DNA from 2 places in the Microbispora cellulosiformans genome. Region 2 is predicted to be linked to the other one. Evidence: riboswitches for the same ligand, from Rfam matches in the RefSeq annotation. Region 2 holds a riboswitch; the other holds the start of a gene.
The links. A riboswitch is a leader RNA that binds a small molecule or an ion and turns the genes downstream of it on or off. The one in region 2 is predicted to bind thiamine pyrophosphate.
Positions count from the first base shown of each region.

Region 1: linked by a shared signal. The riboswitch ahead of thiO (glycine oxidase ThiO) and the one ahead of F5972_RS13190 (purine-cytosine permease family protein) in region 2 are both predicted to bind thiamine pyrophosphate.

Region 1 covers NZ_VYTZ01000003.1:292,798-296,982, reverse strand. Annotated here, with positions in the region: gene F5972_RS09400 (polyprenyl synthetase family protein) at 1-43, shown strand, start outside; gene thiE (thiamine phosphate synthase) at 54-704, opposite strand; gene F5972_RS09390 (Rv2175c family DNA-binding protein) at 733-1,110, opposite strand; gene F5972_RS09385 (NAD(P)/FAD-dependent oxidoreductase) at 1,154-2,332, opposite strand; TPP riboswitch at 2,506-2,615, shown strand; gene thiO (glycine oxidase ThiO) at 2,604-3,740, shown strand; gene thiS (sulfur carrier protein ThiS) at 3,737-3,937, shown strand; gene F5972_RS09370 (thiazole synthase) at 3,945-4,185, shown strand, end outside.
Region 2 covers NZ_VYTZ01000004.1:431,629-435,813, reverse strand. Annotated here, with positions in the region: gene F5972_RS13195 (methylated-DNA--[protein]-cysteine S-methyltransferase) at 1-295, shown strand, start outside; gene F5972_RS13190 (purine-cytosine permease family protein) at 338-1,675, opposite strand; TPP riboswitch at 1,666-1,782, opposite strand; gene F5972_RS13185 (rhodanese-like domain-containing protein) at 1,821-2,144, opposite strand; gene F5972_RS13180 (alpha/beta fold hydrolase) at 2,289-3,128, shown strand; gene F5972_RS13175 (Fpg/Nei family DNA glycosylase) at 3,154-4,032, opposite strand; gene F5972_RS13170 (TenA family protein) at 4,055-4,185, opposite strand, start outside.

The DNA of each region.
Region 1 (4,185 bases), on a different contig from region 2:
GCTGGCCGCCCTGGCCGTCGCCGCCACCTCGCGCCGCACCTGACCGGCCCGGCTCACAGCGGGACGGCCGACAGGCGCGCCTTGAGAGCCGCGGCCGCGGCTCCGGGGTCCTCGGCCTCGGTGACGGCCCTGACGACCACCGCCCGGCGCACGCCGTGCGCCATCACCTCGTCGAGGTTGTCCGGGCCGATGCCGCCGATGCCGAACCACGGCCGGTCGGTGCCCAGGCTCGCGGCGTGCTCCAGCAGCGCGGGGCCGGGCGCCGGACGGCCCGGCTTGGTCGGCGTGGGCCACACCGGCCCGCAGCAGAAGTAGTCCACGCCCGGCTCCACCGCGGCGGCCGATGCCTCGGCCGCCGAGTGGGTCGACCTGCCGACGAGCACGCCGGAGCCCAGGATCTCCCGGGCCACGGGGACCGGGAGGTCGTCCTGACCGAGGTGCAGGATGTCCGGCCGGGCGGCGTACGCGACGTCCGCCCGGTCGTTTACCGCCAGCAGCGCGCCGTGCCGGTCGCATGCCGCGCGGAACACCTCCAGCAGGCCCAGCTCCTCGCGGGCCTCCAGGCCCTTCTCCCGCAGCTGGACGATGTCCACGCCGCCGGCCAGGACCGCGTCGAGGAAGTCCTCGAGGTCGCCGCGGTCCCTCCTGCCGTCGGTGCAGAGGTAGAGCCTGGCCTGCGCGAGCCGTCGCCGGGTGTCGTTCACCCGACCAACAATGCCATGCGGCGGGCGGTCAGAAGCCCAGCGCCTGGGCCCTGCGCTTGACCTCGGTGTGCCGGCCCTTGACGATCGCGTCGATCGGTGACCCCGGCAACGAGTCGTCGGGGGTGAACAACCAGCGGATCGACTCCACCTCGTCGTACCCGGCGTCGGCCAGGACGGTGAGCGTGCCGGGCAGGCCCTTGAGCACGTCGCCGTGGGCGACGAACACCGACGGGATCTGCGGCTGGCCGCCTCCACTCCGCCGGGCGCCGACGAGCTTCTTGTCCTTCAGTAGCTGCTTGGTGCGGCCGATGCTGAGCCCCAGCTTCTCGGCGGCCTGCGGAAGTGGGAGCCACTCCCCTACGAGCTGGTCGGTCTCCCGGTCGATCTGCGCAACAGTAAGCGTCACGGAACCACCATTACCACATGCGAGCCGCCGGGAAACACCTCGATTACGCCATAATGCAGTCGCGGAGCGGCACGGCGGCATCGGCCACCCGCCGGGGGTCGAGCCTCCGGCCGCCCTCCACCAGGCGGCGGCCCTGCACCACGTCGCGCGGCCGGTCCACGGTGAACACCGCGGCCAGCCGGTCCTCCGGGGTCAGCCAGCACACCGCCCACTTCCCGTCCGCCCGCGGGTCGCCGCGCAGCAGCATCCGGTCGTCCGGGGTCGGGTGGCCGGCGAACTGCAGCATGTGGTCGAACTGCTCCGACCAGAAGTACGGCACCGGATCGTAGACCGCCTCCTCGCCCAGCAGCGTGGCGGCGGCCGTGTCGGGGGCCTGGAGCGCGGTGTCCCAGTGTTCGACCCGCAGCCGGGTGCCGAACCTGCGCGACCACCAGTTGGCGCAGTCGCCCACCGCGACCACGTTCGGCAGCGACGTGCGCAGGTGCTCGTCGACGAGCACGCCGTTGTCGAGCCGTACGGCCGAGCCCTTGAGCCAGTGGACGGAGGGGCGCACCCCGACGCCGGAGACCACCACGTCGGCGGGCACCCGCGCGCCGGACATGAGCGTGAGCCCGTCGGCGTCCACCGTCCCGACCATCGCGCCCAGGCGCAGCTCGACGCCGGCCCGGGCGTACCAGCCGATCGTGTGACAGCCGACCGCCGGGCCGATCGCGGCGGCGAGCGGGCTCTCCCCCGCCTCCACCACCGTCACCGCGCACCCCGCCTTGGCCGCCGCCGTCGCGACCTCGGCACCGATCCAGCCGGCGCCGACGACGGCCACGCGGGCGCCGGGCACCAGCCGCTCGCGCAGCGCGAGCGCGTCGTCGATCGTGCGCAGCACGTGCTGGTGACCCTCGCCCCGCAGCCGGACCGGGGTGGCGCCGGTGGCGATGACCAGGCCGTCGTACTCCAGCTCGCCCTCGGTCGTCTCCAGCACGCCGTCCCGCAGGCCCTTGGCGGCCGTGCCGAGGCACAGCCGCACGTCCATGGCGTCGAGGTCGGAGTCGACCACGGTGGAGTCGGCGTCGCCGAGCAGCACCGCCTTCGACAGCGGCGGGCGGTCATAGGGGCGATGGTGTTCCTCGCCGATGAGCGTGATGCGCCCGGTGAACCCCCGGGACCTCAGCGCCTCGATGCTTCGCACGCCGGCCAGGCCGGCACCCACCACCACGACGTGATCCACGCCTTGACCATAGATTGTCAACAGGGGACCTGGCCAACGGGCTCCCCATAACGAGTTGGGCAAGGAGCGCGCACATCCCGGGCAGCCCCGATTGTGAGCCAGGTCACGCCCGTGCCCGCGAGTGGCGAACCGGGCGATCCGCCGGTATCCGCCACGTACTACGCTGTGGGGCGTAAGACGCGCGGGAGCCCGGCGGACCGGGCTGAGAGGAGAGCGTTCGGCTCTCGACCGCCCACCACCTGATCCGGGTAATGCCGGCGAAGGGAGCGCGGTGTCCTCCACACGGCCCTCCGGGAGCGAGCCCGGCCACGACGTCGTGATCGTGGGAGGCGGCGTGGCGGGCCTCGCCGCCGCCTGGCGTACGGCGCGGCGCGGCCTTTCCGTTGCCGTGGTGGACCCCGCGCCGGGAAGCGGCGCCACCCACGCCGCCGCCGGGATGCTCGCGCCGGTCAGCGAGGTGACCTACACGGAGGAGCCGCTGCTGCGGCTCGGGCTGGCGTCGCTGGCCACCTGGCCGGCGTTCCGGGCGGAGCTGGAGGACGAGTCCGGCGCCGAGCTCGACTACCGCACCGAGGGCACGCTGGAGGTCGCCCGCGGCACGGACGACATGGCCGTCCTCGACGACCTCGCGGCCTTCGAGCGCACGCTCGGCCTGCGGGTCGAACGGCTGACCGGGCGCGAGTGCCGCTCCTTCGAGCCGATGCTGTCCCCCTCGGTGCGCGGCGGGCTGCTGGCCCGCGACGACGCCTGGGTCGACCCCCGCAGGCTCGTGCGCGCGCTGCTGACCGCGTTCGAGAAGGCGGGCGGCACGCTGGTGGCCGAGCGCGCCGCCGGGATCGTCCTCCCCGGGCGGGGCTCCCCGTCGGTGCGGCTGACGTCCGGCGGGACCGTCCCGGCCGGCCGGATCGTGGTGGCCGCCGGATCGTGGTCGGCCGCCCTGCTCCCCGGCCTGCCCGTACGGCCGGTGAAGGGGCAGATCCTCCGGCTGCGGGGCCCTCGGGGGTTCCTCACCCGGTGCGTACGGGGGCTGGTGCACGGCTCCCCCGCCTACCTGGTCCCCCGGGGCGACGGCGAGATCGTCCTGGGCGCCACCTCCGAGGAGCTGGGATACGACGCGCGGGTCACCGCCGGCGGGGTGTACGAGCTGCTGCGCGACGCCCGCGAACTGGTGCCCGGCCTCACCGAGCTCGAACTGGCCGAGACGGCCGTCGGCTTCCGCCCGGGGACCCCGGACAACCTTCCGCTCATCGGCCCCACCGGGCCCCCCGGCGTCCTCGCGGCGACCGGGCACGGCCGGAACGGCGTGCTGCTGGCCCCGGTCACCGCCGAGGCCGTCGCCGCGCTCCTCACCGGCGGCGCGGTGCCGGAGGCCGCCCTGTCCTGCGACCCAGGGAGATTCCACTCATGAAGGTCACGATCAACGGAGGCCCGGCCGAGCTGCCGGAGGGGGCGACGGTGGGCGACGCCGTACGGACCCTCACGGCGCTCACGTCGGGCGTCGCGGTGGCGGTCAACGGCGAGGTGGTGAGCCGCGGCGCCTGGGACTCCACACGGGTGGAGGACGGCGACGGCGTCGAGGTGCTCACCGCGGTGCAGGGTGGTTGAAGGGAGGATGACGGGAATGACGGAACAGGACGCCTCCGGCGACGTCTTCGTGCTCGGCGGGGAGAAGTTCGCCTCGCGGCTGATCATGGGGACCGGCGGCGCGCCGTCGCTGGAGGTGCTCGACCAGGCGCTGGAGGCCTCCGGCACCGAGCTGACCACCGTCGCGATGCGCAGGCTGGACCCGGCCGCCCGCGGCTCGGTGCTCGACCTGCTGCGGTCGAGGGACATCAAGGTGCTGCCGAACACGG
Region 2 (4,185 bases):
GCTGCGCACCTTCTCGCTCTCCGTGGACCCGCGCCTGGTCACCGGCTTCTCCCGCACCGTGGTCCAGCTGATGCCGGGCGTGCCGTACGGGGGCGTGACCACCTACCAGGAGATGGCCGAGCGGATCGGGCGGCCGCAGGCGCCGCGCGCGGTGGCGAACGCGCTGGCCGGCAACCCGCTCTGCCTGCTCCTGCCCTGCCATCGGGCCGTGGAGGGGCCGGACTCGCTCGGCGGGTACGCGGGCGGCAAGGCGGCGAAGGAACACCTGCTCCGCCTGGAGGGCGCACTGCCCTGACCGGCCGTACGATCAGGCCCCGTACGGCCGGGCTCCGTACGGTCAGGCCCGGCGCCGGGCGAGACGGCCGGGCACGGACAGCGCCGCCGTCACCAGCGCGGCGACGCAGAACGCGGCGAGCGCGGCGTTCATCCACGGCTGGTGGACGAACCCGACAGCGCTGCGCACGTCGGCCCAGAGGCCGTCCCACCAGGCGACGGTCGGGGTGACCGCCACGATCCAGTACGCCGCGAACCCGAGGACCCACGGCGCGACCATGAGCCACCGCGAGGGGGCGTCCTCGGCCGTGTTCCACCGGGAGGCTCCGCCGAGCAGGAAGTAGTCGACCACGAGGACCGCGAACATCGGCACGAAGACCGCCCCGATCACGGTGAGGAACGCGCCGTAGGAGTTCACGTCGGCCAGCAGCGCGATCAACGTGGTGAGCACGCCGATCACGACCGAGATCACCCGGCGGTCCCAGCGCGGCGCGAGGTTCTGGATCGACACGGTCGTCGAGTAGACGTTCGCGAACGACTGGTCGGCCTCCCGCAGCACCAGGACGCCGAAGAACAGGACCCCGAGCGGTGCGGCCACGAACGGGTCCCACACCTTGTCGGGGTCGTTGCCGACCAGCGCGAGCGCGGCGATGCCGAGGGCCAGGCAGGCGACCTGCGCGATCGTGTAACCCGCCACCACCCCGGTGAACGCCGCGCCGCTCGACCGGGAGTGCCGGGCGTAGTCGGCGGCCATCGGCACCCACGACACCGACAGCGCGATCACGTAGTCGACGGCCGGGGCGAAGGCGTCCCAGGAGCCGCCGCCCACGGAGGGCCCGCGGGTGAAGAGGGCGACCGACAGCCAGATCATCGCGACCACGACGCCCGCGGTGACGTAGCGGCGCAGCAGGCGCAGCGCGCCGAGCGGCCGGATCGTCAGCGCGATCGTCAGCGCCCCGGCCGCGACCGCCCACACCGCGTACGGCACCGCCGTCCCCGACAGCGCCTGCGCGCCCTGCGCGATCACCCACAGCTCGAACGCGCCCCAGCCGAGCATCTGCACGATGTTCAGCACGGTCGGGACGTACGACAGGCGGGCCCCGAACAGGCCGCGCAGCAGCACCATCGCGGGCCGGCCGGTCCGCGCGCCGGGGATCGCCGCGAGGCCGACCATCGCGGTGCCGACGAGGCTGCCGATCACGGCGGCCAGCACCGCGGCGGTGAACGTCAGGGGCCTGCCGCCCAGGGGGTCGAGCAGGAACAACGCCCCCGAGAAGCCGAGGAGGCTGACGCCGAGATTTGCCCAGAACGCCCCCTGGTCGAGCAGGCCGAGGGTTTTCGGGACCTCCTCGTCCAGGGTGAGCGGAACCTCCGCATGCACGTCGTCGACGACGGCGGCCATCACACGCTCCCTACGCCGGCATTATCCGGACAGGTTCATGCGGTCGGCGGCACGAGTTCGATCCGCCCTCTCAGCCCGGTCACGCCCGAGCTCCCGCGGGTATTGACGATGTCTTTGGGATTATGACACTACTTTGACCGTTTTCCTACGCGACGTAGGGGTCCCCTCCGAGCTCGCTCACCATCGGACGCCCGGCGGCGGCCCAGGACCGCATCCCGCCGTCCACGTTGACGGCCTCCCGGCCGATGTGGTTGAGCCACATGGCGGCGTGCGCCGACCTCCCGCCGACCCGGCAGACGACGTAGACCGGCCGGTCGAGCGGCACCTCGTCCACCCGCGCCTGCAACTCGCCGAGCGGGATGTGCACGGCGTCCGGGGCGTGTCCCGCCCGCCACTCCTCGTCCTCACGGACGTCCAGCAGGTACGCGCCCTCGGGCAGGGCGTCGGGGGCGATTTCCGGCAATGTCATGCGCCCATTCTGGCGGCACACCACCGATGCGCGGGCCCGTGCCGGGAGCTGTGACCCACGGTGATCCACGGGCCGCATCCACCAGAGCACTCTCACTCCCCAAACTTCCCTATATGGCTCCATATGACGTACGTTTGAGGAGTGATGGTCTACAAATCCGAAGCCGGTCGACGTGAGATCCTCGACCACTACCGGCGGGTGCTGGACGCCTGGCCGGTTCCAGCCGAGCACGTACGGGTGCCGACCCGCGAGGGCGAGACGTTCGTCCTCGTCTCCGGCCCCCCGGACGCGCCGCCTCTCGTGCTGCTGCACGGCTCGGGCGCCAACGCGTCCATGTGGCGGGGTGACGTCTCCACCTGGTCCCGGCACTTCCGCACGTACGCCGTCGACCTCGTCGGCGAGCCGGGCCTGAGCGCGCCCTCACGCCCCGCCCTGAACTCCGGCGCCGTGGCGCTCTGGCTGGACGACGTGCTGGACGGGCTCGGCGTCACCCGGGCCGCGGTCGTCGGCACCTCGCTCGGCGGCTGGACGGCCCTCGACCACGCCGTACGCCGTCCGGAACGGGTGACTCGGCTTGCCCTGATCTGCCCCGGCGGCGTGGGACGGCAGAAGGTCGGCTGGATCCTCAAGGCCCTGTTGACCCGTCCGTTCCGGGGGCGAGACGGCGGGCTGCGCGAGTCGGCGATGACCGTCGCGGGCCTGGACGGGGAGCGGGACCGGCAGGCGCTCGACGCCGTCGTCCTGACGTTCACGCACTTCAACCCGCGCAGGGAGAAGCTCCCGGTGTTCTCCGACGACGCGTTGCGCGGCCTCACCATGCCGGTGCTCGTCATCGCCGGCGACCGCGACGCGATGATCGACTCTCACCAGACCGCGCGGCGGGTTCGCAAGTGCGTCCCGCACGCGACCGTGCGCCTGCTCCCCGGGGTCGGTCACGCCGTCTTCGGCCAGGCCGAGCCGATCGCCGAGTTCCTCCGCGCCTGACGTCACCTCCGCCGGGCTCGCGGGCCTACTTCAGCAGGCGCGACAGCCGCCGGTCGGCCAGCGGTTTGCCGCCCGTCTGGCAGGTCGGGCAGTACTGCAGCGACGAGTCGGCGAACGCCACCTCCCGGATCGTGTCGCCGCACACCTCGCAGGGCTCGCCGGTGCGGCCGTGCACGCGCAGGCCCGACTTCTTCTCCGACTTGAGGTCCTTGGCCGCCAGGCCGCGCGCCCGCTCGACCGCGTCCCGGAGCGTGTTCACGATCGCGTCGTGCAGGTCGGCGATCTGGCCGTCGGTCAGCGTCCCGGCGACCTTGAACGGGGACATCCGCGCGACGTGCAGCACCTCGTCGGAGTAGGCGTTGCCGATGCCCGCGATCACCTTCTGGTCGCGCAGCAGGCCCTTGATCTGGGCCCGGCTCCCGCCCACGATCGTCTTGAGCAGGTCGGGTGTGAAGCCCTCGGCGAGCGGGTCGGGCCCGAGCCCGGCCACCCCGGGGACGTCGCGGGGGTCCCGCACCACGTACACGGCGAGGCGCTTCTGCGTGCCCGCCTCGGTCAGCTCGAACCCGGGGGCGCGGCCGTCCTCGCCGGGCGACAGCCGTACGCGGACCGCGAGCGGGCCCTTCCCGGGCCGCACCGGCCGCGCGCCCGTGAGGTCGTCGCGCCAGCGCAGCCAGCCGCCGCGCGCCAGGTGCGTGACGAGGTGCAGGCCGTCACAGTCGAGGTCCAGGAACTTGCCGTGCCTGGCCACAGCGGTGATCGGCAGTCCGCCGAGCGAGGTGACGGGCGGGTCGACGGTCTTGAGCGCCTGGAAGGCGGTCACGTCGACCCCGATGATCGCGTGGCCGACGGCGTGCTCGCGGAGGAACCCGGCGAGCGCCTCGACCTCGGGCAGCTCCGGCATGCCCCCACACTAATCGCAGCCGTCAGGGCACGTCCCAGAACGCGAGCTCGTGCTCCATCCCGCGGACGAACAGCTCCCGGGCGCGCGCCGGGTCCGGGGCCGCCTCGTCGATCATCTCGCCGATCCGGGCGGCGAGCGCGGCGAAGCCGGGGT